Luteolibacter sp. LG18: one gene and its partner. The protein of the gene in region 1 interacts with the protein of each later gene in a pairwise test. Links are inferred from orthologs where the notes say so. Each region holds a gene or a part of one and is shown in the gene's direction. Other genes may lie near its edges. The genes, in order: llg_RS09235 and lysA.

Region 1 (6,736 bases):
GCAAGGAGCTGATGGACCAGCTCCGCGAGGAGATCGCGGCCATGCAGACCGACCTCCAGACCTCGATGGCGGTCCGGCAGTTCCGCTCGATCCAGAGCCTGAAGCAGACGAACACGGCGATCATCGTCTGCGGTTTCGCGGCTCTTGCGGGAGGGGCGGTGTTTTCGTGGATGCTGTTCCTGTATCTCCGGAACCAGGAACGGCAGACGGAGCTCGCGGTGGAGAAGGAGACGGCCCAAAAGGCGGATCGCGCCAAGAGCGAGTTCCTGGCGATGATGAGTCACGAGATCCGGACGCCGATGAACGCGATCCTTGGCTTCGGCGAGCTGCTCCACGATTCCGCCGCCACCACCCGCGACAAGAAATTCGCCGAGGCGATCCTGAGCAGCGGCAATTCCCTGCTGACCCTCATCAATGACATCCTCGACATTTCCAAGATCGAGGCGGGCAAGCTGGAGATCCACAGCGAGCCGGTGCGGATGGGCGAACTGGCCCGCAATCTGGCGATGCTCTTTTCCTTCCGCGCCTCGGAAAAGGGCCTGGAGTACCGGGTGGAGATCGATCCCTCGGTGCCGCCCGCGCTGGGATTCGACCCCCTCCGTGTCCGTCAGGTGTTGTTGAATCTGGTAGGGAACGCAATGAAGTTCACCCGCGAGGGTTCGGTGGTGGTGAAGATTGGCCCGTTCCAAGCGGCGGGCGGAAGCGGTCGTGGCATCCTGCGGTTCCAAGTGGATGACACCGGCATCGGCATTCCCGAGGCTGAGCTGGAGGAGGTATTCCGGCCGTTTTTTCAGATCGATTCCAAGGAGCGCCGCGAGTTCCAGGGCACGGGGTTGGGGCTGGCGATCAGCCGTCGTCTGGCATCGATGATGGGCGGCTCGCTCAATGTCACCAGCGAGCTGGGGAAGGGCTCGCGATTCCGGCTCGAACTGCCGGTGCAGGTCGCCAGCGAATCGGAGACCGCGGAACCGGGCCTTTCACCCGAGGAAATCGATTTCGACCGCCTCGCCACGTCCAAGATCCTGGTGGCGGATGCGGGCGAGCTGGATCGCGAGGTGATCCGCGGCTATCTGGCTGGCAGCCATCACCAGGTCATGGAGGCCCATGAAGGCGAGGAGGTGGCCGCCACCTGCCGACGTCATCGTCCGGACGTGATTCTCCTCGACCTGTGGTCGCCGGGTTTCGATGGCCGGGTGATTCGCAAGCAGTTGAAGAGTCACGAGGAAACCCGCTCGATCCCGCTGGTCGCGGTGTCTGCTTCGCCCTTGCTCGATGAGGGAGCGGGTCTGCGCGTGCTTTTCGATGGCGTGCTGGACAAGCCGATCAGCCGCGCGGCCCTGCTTGCGGAGTTGGCGCGGGTGCTGCCGCCCAATGAATCGCTGATCCTCCACGGCCCCGGGCGACCGCTCCCGCCCAACAGCGGCGGCTGGCGCATCGATTCCCGTTCGCGGGCCGAATGGGAGGATCTGCTGGCCACCTTGCGCGGCGCATTCGGGCGCGAGGCCTCGCGGCTGGCGATCGTGGTGCCGATGCAAGCGTCCATGGACTTCGTGCGCCGGCTCTCCGTCCGCTCGGATGCCGCCACGCCTCCGCTTTCTGATTTCGCCGCCGAACTTCAATCCCATCTGGAAGCCTTTGAAACCGATGCGGCGGCCCGTTGCCTGCGGCGTTTTTCCTCGCTTGCGGACTCGCTGGAGAAAGCCCTTTCTTCCCATACTCCGCCGTGATGCGCCATGATCGTCCCGTCATTCTCGTCGTCGATGACGAGCCCAAGAACATCCAGGTGGTCGGTTCCCTGCTGCTGCGGGAGGGCTACGAGATCATCACCGCGCGAGGTGGGGAGGAAGGATTGGAGAAAGCCCGCGAGGTGCTTCCCGATCTGATCCTTCTGGATGTGATGATGCCCGGCATCAGCGGGGTGGAGGTGGCCTGCCGCCTGCAGGACGATCCGGATTGGCCTGCCGTGCCGATTATTTTCCTCTCCGCGGCGACCGACAAGACCTTCATCATCGAGGCTCTGTCAGCCGGTGGGGTGGACTACGTCACCAAGCCATTCCATGGTCCGGAGTTGCTGCGGCGGATCGAGCTGCATCTCGGCCTGCGCCGCACCAGCCGGATGCTGGAAGAGACGATCGCGGAGCAGAACCGCCTGATCGAGGTGCTGGCTCACGATCTCAAAAACCCGCTGGGTTCGGTGCGGTTCTCCGCGAAGCTGCTGGAGGAGCAGGCAGCGGGTCCGAAGGTGGACCGCCTCGCCGGGATGATCCTGGAAGGCACCGATCGTGCGATCGAGATCGTGGAGTCGCTTTTGGAAATCCGCTGGGTCGAGCACGCCAAATCCACGTTAAGTCTGGACGACTTGAACCTGAAAGAGCTGCTGAACGATGTCTGTAAGGGCTTCGCCAGCCGCGCCGATGAAAAGGGGATCACGATCCGCCGGGTGGATACTCCGGATCTCCCGAAAGTGCGCGCGGATCGCGGGTGCCTGCTGCGGGTGCTGGAGAATCTGATTTCCAACGCGCTGAAATTTTCCCCGCCCCAGACGACCGTGACGCTGGTCAGCGGTTGCGAGGCCGAATGGATCACCTTCACCGTGGAGGATGAGGGCCCGGGCATCCCGACCGGTGAAACGTCACGCTTGTTCCAGCGCTACGCCCGCCTCAGCAGCCGGCCGACCGGCGGCGAATCGTCGACCGGGCTCGGCCTGAGCATCGTGCGCGAGCTGGTTCACGCCATGGGCGGCTCGATTGCCTATCATCCGTCCAAGGCGGGCGGGGCGTCTTTTCAAGTGCAGTTGCCTGCGGCGGAAGCTTGAGAAAAAGAAAGACGCCTTGGCTCTTTGGGGGGACCAAGGCGTCTTCGAGCGTGCCTTTGGGGCGGAAATCAGCGGCTGCGCGGGGCGCGGGACTGGCCGCCGCGGTTGGCGGGCGGCGCACCTTCCTGGCCGTTGCCGTTCTCACGCGGCGGGCGGCCATTGGGGCCTCCGGGGCGACCGGGTGGCGGTCCGAGTTCATCGGGGGTCAGTTGTCCGTCGCCGTTCTTATCGAGCTGCTTGAGGGCTTCGGCGGCACCTTGGAGTTCCTCGGCGGAGATCACTCCGTCGTGGTTTTTGTCGATGACGGCGAACAGGGGAGGCGGCGGCGGTTTCGGACGGTTGTCTTCGCCGGAGGGCGCTTGGTCGTAGGCCTGGGGAGCGGCTTCATCGGTGGAATTGCCCTCCGGTGGTGGCGGCGGGGGCTGCACTTCGTCGATGGCGATGGAGCCATCGCCATTGGCATCCAGCGTGGCCAGTTCGGTGGCGGCATTGGCCAGTTCCTGGGCGCTGATGACATGGTTATCGTCGGCATCCAGGGCATGGAACAGCGGTCCCGGAGGGCCGGGCGGGGGAGGTGGCGGGCGACGGTCGGTGTCTTCCGCGTGGGCCGTCAGCGCGAGGGCCGCCAGCAAGGCGGCGATGGGTGATGTCTTCATGGTTCGATCGGGTTGGGCGGCCCTCATGGATCCGCTGAAGATGGAACCATCCCCTTGTTAAGGGACCATGTCCGTGATGGGGGAAAATTGTGAAGAGCGGGTAAAAAGCCGGGCGCGGATTTTTGTAAAGTTGGCGTAAATCGAATCGCCCGGAGGGGTGTTTTCCCATGATAGTCCCCATCATTGGCATGACTCCCCCCGAAACCCAAACTGGCAGGCCTCTTCTCCTGGTCGATGATGACCGCAAGCTCTGCGGCTTGATCCGTGACTACCTCACCCCCCTCGGCTGGAAGGTCGAGGTGAAGCACACCGGCCCGGAAGGGCTGGAGGCCGCGATGGGAGGAGAATACGAGGCGGTGATCCTGGATGTGATGATGCCGGGCATGGATGGATTCGATGTCCTGCGGGAGTTGCGGAAACGTTCGGATGTCCCGGTGCTGATGCTGACCGCGATGGGAGATGAGGCGGATCGGATCGCCGGGCTGGAAACCGGTGCCGATGACTATCTGCCGAAGACGTTCTCGGTCCGAGAATTGCTCGCCCGCCTCCGCGCGGTGACGCGCCGCCATTCGACCAAGGTGGAGAAGACCGAACCGAGCGAATGGACCGCCGGGGAGTTGCGCCTCTGCGAGCAATCCCACACCGCGGTGCTGGGCGACCGTTCTTTGGAGCTCACCGCGCTGGAGTTCGCGCTGCTCACCGAATTGCTGCGTGCAAAGGGCCGGGTGAAGACCCGCGAACAGCTCATCGAGCAGGTGTCCGAGCGCCGTTTCGACATTTTCGACCGGTCCATCGACGTGCATGTCTCCGCGCTGCGGCGGAAGCTCGGCGACGATCCGAGGGAACCGCGCTACATCCGAACCGTCCGGGGCGTGGGCTACGTGCTCGGCGATCCGGATTCCCGTTCATGAAAGCCTCGTGGCGACACTCCCTGCTGGCGAAGATGCTCGGCTGGCTGGCGTTGCACCTGCTGGTGCTCGCGGTCGCCTTCGGTGGCTTCATCGCCGTGCAGTTGAGGGTCGGCCTCGATTCCCTGCTTAGTGGCCGCACCGGTGATCGGCTGCGCGATTTGGGGGAATTGGTGGGTGGGCAATTGCGTTCCTCGCCGCGTTCGGACTGGCCCGCGATCCTGTCCCGGAGCTCGGCGAACCGGAAACTCCAGATCGACTTGTGGCGGCCGCCGGACCAATGGGAAGCGGGCGGCATCCGGGGCATTCCGAGGAATGTGATGGAACGCATGCGCGGAACCCGTTTGCCGCAGGGCGGGCGACAGCAGAGTCCGCCTCCGCTCCAGCGGCGTGCGGAGGATCGACCATTTCCGCCACCGCGGGCGCTGGATGGCGATCCGCTTGAGGATGGCCCGCCGCCGCTGGCGGATCATCCTCCCGGGGCTCCACCGCGGGATCAATCGGACGGGTTGCCGCCTCCGGGAGCCCGACCCTTGCCGGTGGCGGCCCCGGTGTTCCTGATGCGTGGGGATGAGGGAAATGGCTATTGGGCGGGAGTGGAAATCGCGCTGCGACCGAACCGGGAAACTGGCAATCCCCAGCACGCCCTGCTCGTCATACGGGCGGACGACCTCTCCGCGGACGGCTTGTTTTTCGAGGTGCGGCCTTGGATTTTCGGGGGCTTCGCGGTGCTGGCGGTGAGCGTGGCATTCTGGATCCCGTTCGCACTGGGCATCACCCGCTACGTCGGGCGGCTTACCCGGGCGACCGAGCGCATTGCGGAAGGGGATTTCCAAGTGGCAGTCGATGTCTCGCGGCACGATGAACTCGGACGGCTCGGGGCGGCGGTCACCGAGATGGCGGGCCGCCTGGATCGGTTCGTTTCCGGGCAGCGGCGGTTCCTCGCGGATGTGGCTCATGAGCTGTGCGCGCCCTTGGCGAGATTGCGCACGGGGATCGCCATCATGGAGCAGATGGTGCCGGAAGAGCACCAGCCGCGGCTGCAATCGGTCGATGACGATGCCGGGGAGCTGGCGCGGTTGATCGATGAAATCCTGGCGTTTTCCCGGGCGGGAGCGGGTCGACCCCAGTTGCGGGCTTGTGATCTGGAGCCGCTGATCGAGAGCGTCGTGGCCCGGGAAGGGGCGGATTTGAAGGTTTCGCTGAAGCTGGAGCCGGAATTGTCCGCGTTTGTGGATCCGCGGCTGCTGTCGCGAGCCTTCGGGAATCTGGTCCGGAACGTGCGGGTGCACGTTGGTGAAGGTGCGGACCTGTCCATTTCCGCTCATCGGCGGGAGGGACAGGTGGCCGTGGTGTTCCGGGACCAAGGGCCGGGGGTACCGGCGGCGGATCTGCCGCGCTTGTTTGAGCCGTTCTATCGGCCGGATCGCTCGCGTAACCGGGATACCGGTGGCAGCGGCCTGGGCCTGGCGATCGTCAGCACCTGCGTGGAAGCCTGTGGTGGCCGGGTGAGTGCCGATGTTCCGGCGGACGGCGGATTTGAGGTCACGGTGATCCTGCCGATGGAGGCCTCCGCGCTGCCGAAGGTGGATTGAGTGCGTCTCCCTCTTCGTAGCCGCGCTCGTGAGAGCGTGGGCGGGGTGGATCCACCCTTATCCCGACGCTTCCGAAGCTCACCCGCCTCCGAACGCGCCAAGTAGCGCGAAGCTTGGCTTCGCGTGTGGGGACGAGCCGCTTGATCGAGGGCGGATCGTTTGGCTTTCGGGCCGCCCACCGCACGCCGGGCCAAGCCCAGCGCTACTTCGGATGCCGCTCTCTAACAGACAGCATGTTGCGGTGTTCCGGTGGTCTTAGGGAGGGCCTGTTAGAGGCGGGTTGAATCGATGTGACCGGAGTGGGGGATGTGTATCGTAAATGATTTATCCACAATTCCTTATACGCTTCAAAATCGCTCCCGCCACCCGCTCTAACAGTCCTCTGTTAGCCATTCCGGCCGGTTTCAGCCCCATTCCGCCTCGAAACCTGCTTTTGGACCCCGTTTTGACCCCTGAATCGGCGGCTTCGGTGACCATTCCGTCAGAAAAAACCGGATTTCTTCCTGTTGATTTTGAATGGTTTGGGGTAATCTTGTGGGTTCGTCGTGAAAAAACATCACGAAAGGCATTGACCCGCGGGGTCCGTTCAGGGTAGCTTGCGCCCGTCGCCGCTACGAAGCGCGACACGAGAGACCGACAGCCGGTCGCGGTGGAAACACCCGATCGGCTTCTTAGTCCCCTCGAAACGGATCTTTGACAATGCGGCTCAGCACGAACGGTGCCAACACTCTGCAAAGAGTCTCTGGTGCGGCGGTTTGAGGC
Region 2 (6,643 bases), 1.7 Mb from region 1 along the record:
TGCACGCGGGCGGTCAGTCCGGTCGCATCACGAATACCGAAGCGCCCTGGGACAACGGCGGCCTGCCCGCCATGAATCAGAAGGCGATGTGGGAAGCCGGAACCGGCTATTTTGGATCGGAGTTCATCGACATGGTCCCGATCTCCTCCGCAAAAGGCGGCTTGGCCGGGGTGGCGTTCATTTCCGTGCAGTCCCGGAGCCTCCATTCGAAGCCGCGGCACCGCCTCTACCTGAAGGGCATGCTGCTTTCCGACCACACGGAGGGCATTGTGCCTGACTGGGCGGTGTTCGTGAACGTCCTGGCCAACACCACCAAGCTCCAACCGACGGCCTCGCGCGAGTCCCTTATGGAGGGCCCGGCCTTGGACGACACCCGGGAGGAAATCGGGGACTGCATCCTGGCCTACCTCCGCCGCCTCGCCGTCAGTGACGAGGCCAAGCTCGCCGTGATCATCCAGACCCATCATCTGGCGCTCAAGTCGCTCGCGCTTGAGGACAGTGATGTCCTGCACTTCTTCGCGCCCTGGTTTCAGTTCGAAACCTCCCAGGGCCGCATGAGCTTCGAGGAAATCCGGCGGCAGGACAGCCCCCGGTATTGCATCTCGGTGGACCGCTATCGACAGCTTGCACCCGTGGCAGCCGCCGAAAACCGCTGCCTCATCAACGCCGGCTACGTCTTCGATGCCGAGCTCATGAGCGCCTTGGCCGCGGAGCTCCCGGATCTCGGCCTGGAGGAAATCAGCGCCATGAGCTTCACCGACCAGCTCGGCGAGCTCGCCACCGGCAAGGCCCACCTCTTCGAGGACCTCGTCGAGGCTGCCGCAGCGGCACTGCGCCCGCACCAGTGCCGTGTGGAGGCACGTCATTTCCAGCCGGCCACCCTGCCCGTGCTCTATGTTCAAAATGACGCGGCCCATTCGAAACGCGCTCTGGAGCAGTCCCAGGAGGATGCCGACGGCTTTTTCAGTTCGCTGCTCGGTGACATCAGCGCCCGCTTCGCGGAGGATGCTTACCATGTCTGCTATCTGAACGCCGCAAATCCACTCATCCAGCGCCTGACGAACGTCAAAGACCGCCAGCGCCTGCTCGTCATCACCGAAGTCCTTTATCTCCAGGCCCTCCTCCTCGGCCAGTATCCCATCACCTCCAAAGAAACCCGCCTCTTGTCCGACGGGCTGCTCCAGCTCATCGAAATGGGGGTCTCGACCCACTGACACCATGACGGAAATCCGGCCTCTCCTCCACCAAGTCAAACAAATGCCCCATGGCTCCGCCAAGGTCGAGGCGGCCCGCGAGCTGTGGAATCTCGCCAGCCGGGACGAGGATCCCTCGCTGCGCTTTGAGGTGCTCGGGGAAATCCTCCAAGCGGCTCTCTTCGGCGGTGCCACGGATTTCTTCCTCGCGTTGATGCCCCAGATGGCCCGCCTCAAACGGGACCATCCCGAGGCCGTCAATCCGTTCACCTATTTGTGGCGCTTCAAGTGGCTCACCCATAATCTTGAAAACTATCCCGAGGTGCCACTCGATCGCATCCGCCAGGCGGAGGCCGAGTATGAACGGGAATTGCGGAATGCCGGTGGCAGCGAACGCACCGCCATTTATATCCGATGGAAGAATGCGATCGCCATGGGGCGGCTTGATGACACGGACCCGCTCCGCGAGCAGTTCCTGAGCATGCAAAGGGATGAGCACGCGGACTGCCTCGCCTGCGAAGCCGACGAGCTCGTCCGGGATGCCGCTCGCCGTGGCGATCACGCGGAAGCGTGCAAGCGGGCCAAGGCCATTTTGGCGGGCTGGATGCGTTGCGCGGAGGTTCCCCACCTGACCCTCCCTCATCTGGCGATCTCCGCCGAATTGAATGGCGAGCCGGACAACGCCCTCTCCCACCACCGGAAAGGCTACCCGCTCATCCGCTCGAACATCCAGTTTGTTGGCGAGGTGGGCATTCACATGGCCTACCTGGCTGCCAGCGGCCAAATCGAACGCGGGACACGGCTCCTCAAGACGCATATCGGCTGGCTGGAGCAAAACCGGAATCCCAAATCGCACTACCACTTTCTGCTCGGCGCGACCGCCGTGTGCCAGGCACTCGCCGGAAAGCAGCAAGGTGCCGTGAAACTGCCCTTGCCCTCCAAATGGCTCGTGGCCTGGGGCGACAAGCCGCTTTCACCTGCGGACCTCGCTGAACGGTTCGAGCAGGAAGGCAGGACCCTCGCCGCGGCCTTCGACCGCCGGAACGGAAATTCGTGGCACAGCGACCATTTCGACCAGACACTTGCCAGGATACGGGAACGGAATTAGCGCCTTCTTCCTCCATGGACTCCGCTCCAGACACCTTACCACCCGCCATCCTCCGTTGGTCCGGCATGACCCATCCCGGCCGGTTCCGGGCGAACAACGAGGATGCCTTCCTCGCCCTGACCTTCGACGCCCGCGAGTTCCACTACCTCGGCAAAAACGGCCACGGCTCGATGGCGCAATCCGACTACGTGTTCGCCGTGAGCGACGGCATGGGCGGCGCGAAATCCGGCGAGTTCGCGAGCAAGATCGCCGTGGAGAAGATCACCCGCCTGCTCCCGAAAAGCTTCGGCATGGCCGCCCAACACCTCGACGCGGGCTTCGAGGACGTGCTCGGCGAGCTATTCGACAGCATCCACGCCGCGATCGTCGATCTCGGCCGCCACTACGAGGAATGCCACGGCATGGGAGCGACCCTCAGCCTCGGCTGGTTCATGCCCGGCTGGCTGTGTTTCTGCCACATCGGCGACAGCCGGATCTACTACCTGCCGAAGGACGGCGAAATGATCCAGATCACCCACGACCACTCCCACGTCGGCTGGCTGCGCCGCGCTGGCAAGATCAACGAGCGCGAGGCCCGCGGCCATCCGCACCGCCATGCCCTGTCCCAGGCTCTCGGCGGCGGCCAGAAAACCATCGATCCCCATATCGGCCGCGTAGCCTACCAGCCCGGCGACCGTTTCCTGATCTGCTCGGACGGGCTGGTGGACGGCCTCTGGGACCGCCGGATGGCGGAAATCGCCCGCGGCGAGCTGGATGCCTCCCGTCTGGTGCTGGACGCGGTGATGGAATCCGGTCGGGACAACACCACGGCTCTCCTGATCGAAGTCGCCGAGACCGAATGACGGTCCGCCCATAGGTCCTATAAGTCCTATAGGACCTATCCCTCCACCCGGCAGCCTGCCACCGCTCGACTCTTCGCGCTTGGCACCCGCTCCCCGGCGTCTAAAACAGCCGTCCCATGCACGGTTTCGCTTACAAGAACGGCTCCCTTTTCTGTGAGAACGTCGACCTCCAGGCGCTCGCGGAGACCCACGGCACCCCGCTCTACGTCTATTCCGCGAACACGATCCTCGATCACTTCCGCCGCCTCGACCAAGCGCTCGCCGGAATCGACCACGAGGTGGCCTACGCGGTGAAAGCGAACTCCAACCTTTCCGTGCTGCGCCTGCTGGCCAAGGAAGGCGCCGGTTTCGACATCGTCTCCGGCGGTGAACTCTACCGCGTGATCAAGGCCGGCGGCGATCCGGCCCACTGCACCTTCGCCGGTGTCGGCAAGACCCGTGCGGAAATCGAATACGCGCTCCAGCAGGGCATCTACTCCTTCAACGTCGAAAGCGAAGCCGAGCTGCGCTACATCGACCAGGTCGCCGGTGAACTCGGCGTGATCGCCCCTGTCGCCGTCCGCGTGAACCCGAACGTCGACGCGAAGACCCACAAGTACATCTCCACCGGCAAGTCCGAGAACAAGTTCGGCGTGGACTTCGGTTTCATCGAGGAGGTCTACGACCGCGCCTCGAAGGAGCTGAAGAACGTCAAGCTGCGTGGCCTGCAAATGCACATCGGCTCCCAGCTCACCTCCGTCGACCCCTTCGTGGAAGCGGTCAAGAAGGTCGCCCCGCTCGCCACCGCGCTGAAGGAAAAGCACGGCATCGAGTTCTGGTCGATCGGCGGTGGCATCGGCATCGTCTACCGTGAGTCGCTGGAGTCCGGCGCGCAGGATTGGTGGGACCACCAGGCCGACGCGGACCGCCCGCTCACCATCGAGCAATACGGTGCCTCCGTCGTCCCGCTGATCAAGGACCTCGGTCTGAAGATCCTCCTTGAGCCCGGCCGCTACATCGTGGGCAACGCCGGAGTGCTGCTCACCCACTGCCTCTACGAGAAGAAGGGCACCGCGAAGACCTTCAAGATCGTGGACGCCGGCATGAACGACCTGATCCGCCCGGCCCTCTATGAAGGCCACCACGAGATCGTGCCGCTGAAGCAGGCCGGTCCGGAGCGCCTCAAGGTCGACGTCGTCGGCCCGATCTGCGAAAGCGGCGACTTCTTCTGCCAGGACCGCGAGCTGCCGGACTTCCAGCCGGGCGAGACCGTCGCCCTGATGAGCGCCGGTGCCTACGGCTTCGTGATGGCCTCGAACTACAACACCCGCCCGCTGCCGGCCGAGATCCTCGTCGATGGCGGCACGGCCACCGTGGTCCGCAAGCGCCAGACACTCGACGACCTCCTCGTCGGCGAACTCTGAACGGTTGCCAGGTTTCCAAACGCGGTGGTCGGCTTCAGGAAAGCCGCCACCGCGTTTTTTGTTTCAACGCCCCGCGCCATGCCTCCCCTGTTCCAACTCCACCTGCTCGTCGTGCTGCTGGCCGCCACCGCCATCCTCGGCCGGCTGATCTCGCTGCCAGCGCCCGCACTGGTGACATGGCGCACGCTGTTGGCGGCGATCGGAGCCGCGCTCCTCGTGAAAATGGTCCGGCGGCGTCCGCTGTTCGTGCCGCGGCGGCAACTGATGGGCCTGCTCGGCATCGGTGCGATCATCGGCCTGCACTGGACCTGCTTCTTCGGAGCCATCCAGCTTTCGAACATCTCGATCTGCCTGGCGGGCATGGCGACGATCTCGCTGTTCACCGCCTTCACCGAGCCGCTGCTGGAGAAACGTCCGATCCGGCCGCTGGAGGTCGGACTCGGCCTGCTGATCGTCGCCGGACTGGCGATGGTCGCGGGTTTCGAGCGCGGCCGCTGGCTGGGCCTGCTGGTCGCTCTCGGTGCCGCTTTCCTGGCCGCGATCTTCCCGGTGCTCAACCGCCGCGTGGTGAACACCAGCGACCTCGACATCCAGACCATGGTCGCGTGGGAAATGCTCGGCGCATGCGCCACCGTGCTGATCCTCCAGCCGGTCCTCACCGGCCACCTCGCCGATCCCGGCACCGCCTATCGCGGGCTCCTCGCCTTCCACGGCCTCGACTGGCTGTGGCTGCTGATCCTCGCCTGGGTGTGCACCGTGTTCGCGCACGGTTTCCACATCCACCTGCTGCGATCGCTCAGCGCCTACACCAGCAACCTCGCGATCAACTTCGAGCCGGTCTACGGCATCCTCGCCGCCGCGCTGCTCTTCGGCGAACACAAGGACCTGCACGCCGGGTTCTACGCAGGCGCGCTCACCATCGTGATGGCGAATCTCCTCCACGCGCTGATTCCGCGGTGGCGAAAAAAGCGCGTGGACCAGGAATCGTGACAACTGCCCTCAATGGGCGGCCACGGAGTTGACCGCGCCATCCTTCTTGCTCTCCGCCACCGGCTTCACCGGGATCGGGAAGGTCGCGGACACCGGCCGGCCATCGCCGCCCTCATACACCACGACCACGTTCCGGGACACCGGATCGGCCTTCAGACCGGAGAACACGATCGGCAGGATCTCGTTGTTCCGGCCCAGGCAATCGATCTTGTAGTTGAGGGTCGGCGCACCCTTCACCGGCGGCACCACCACCCCCGACTTGAACGCCAGCGGGCGGGCCTGGTTCGTCTGCGGAGTCAACAGCCGCACCGAGCGCTGGGTGAAGTTGATGAAGTAGAAACTGCCCGCCGGAACACTGGTTTCGGACAGATCCAGCGGATGGAACAACGGATGGCTCCAGTCGTCCTTCGGATCGTTCCGCCACATCATCACCATCTGGTAATCGACACCCTTCACCGTGGGGATGGTCAACGTCGCCGACGGAGCCTTCTGCTCCTGCTCGGACTTCGCGGCATCCGCACCGAACAACGCGAGTCCCTCGGCCCCGAACGGCACCGGCATGGACGGAATGTTCAGCGTGAAGGGAAACGGCTCGTACTTGGTCGCGCCGTTGTTCACCACCTTCACCTGCAGGCCGGTCGGCGGCATCGTCTGGCGCTGGCTCATCTCGTATTCGACCTCGCCGCCGGTGCCCCACTTGACGACGCTCTTCGGCAGCGAGCCCAGCGCGACGACGGTCACGCGGGCTGCGGGAGGCGGACCTCCGGCGACCGGATCGGCATGCAGGGCCACCGTGAGGAGCGCCCAGGAAACGGAATGGAGAAACGCGGTTTTCATCAGACTTCGGATGCTTTGAGCCAACGGAAGGAAACGATTTGGTAACGACGGCCGAACTGCTTGTTCAAAGCAGACAGCTTGCCATTCTCGCTAAGGAACGGGCTGTTCACCGTGGACGATGCGGGGATCAACGCGCGGGTGGCGGATTCGTTCGCGGGATCGACGTAGTCGGGCGTGCGCTGCACCACGGCCTCGCACCAGGTGCTGGCCACCACCTTGCCTTCACCATCGCGGGCATCGCCGTAGGCACGGACGAGGAAGGTATCGCCG

Evidence for each region.
Region 2: the proteins of llg_RS09235 (region 1) and lysA interact in binary tests that used the Escherichia coli proteins (3 or more experiments, as listed by UniProt). The link is inferred for Luteolibacter sp. LG18 from one-to-one orthologs.

The regions. Positions count from the first base shown.
Region 1 is NZ_AP024600.1:2,207,371-2,214,106, forward strand. The notes cover bases 2,559-5,520. They hold llg_RS09235 (response regulator transcription factor), read left to right. Parts: upstream 2,559-3,659; coding sequence 3,660-4,382; downstream 4,383-5,520. Other genes in these bases: llg_RS09225 (hybrid sensor histidine kinase/response regulator), read left to right, coding at 2,559-2,815; llg_RS09230 (EF-hand domain-containing protein), read right to left, coding at 2,884-3,471; llg_RS09240 (ATP-binding protein), read left to right, coding at 4,379-5,520. In the rest of the region: llg_RS09220 (CHASE3 domain-containing protein), read left to right, coding at 1-1,727; more of llg_RS09225, read left to right, coding at 1,727-2,558; more of llg_RS09240, read left to right, coding at 5,521-5,974. UniProt on the Escherichia coli protein: Response regulator member of the two-component regulatory system CpxA/CpxR which responds to envelope stress response by activating expression of downstream genes including cpxP, degP, dsbA and ppiA.
Region 2 is NZ_AP024600.1:517,487-524,129, forward strand. What follows is about bases 2,534-5,402. They hold lysA (diaminopimelate decarboxylase), read left to right. Parts: upstream 2,534-3,259; coding sequence 3,260-4,546; downstream 4,547-5,402. Other genes in these bases: llg_RS02110 (protein phosphatase 2C domain-containing protein), read left to right, coding at 2,534-3,143; llg_RS02120 (EamA family transporter), read left to right, coding at 4,625-5,402. In the rest of the region: llg_RS02100 (HSP90 family protein), read left to right, coding at 1-1,214; llg_RS02105 (hypothetical protein), read left to right, coding at 1,258-2,301; more of llg_RS02110, read left to right, coding at 2,316-2,533; more of llg_RS02120, read left to right, coding at 5,403-5,536; llg_RS02125 (hypothetical protein), read right to left, coding at 5,546-6,373; llg_RS02130 (hypothetical protein), read right to left, coding at 6,373-6,643. UniProt on the Escherichia coli protein: Specifically catalyzes the decarboxylation of meso-diaminopimelate (meso-DAP) to L-lysine. Is not active against the DD- or LL-isomers of diaminopimelate.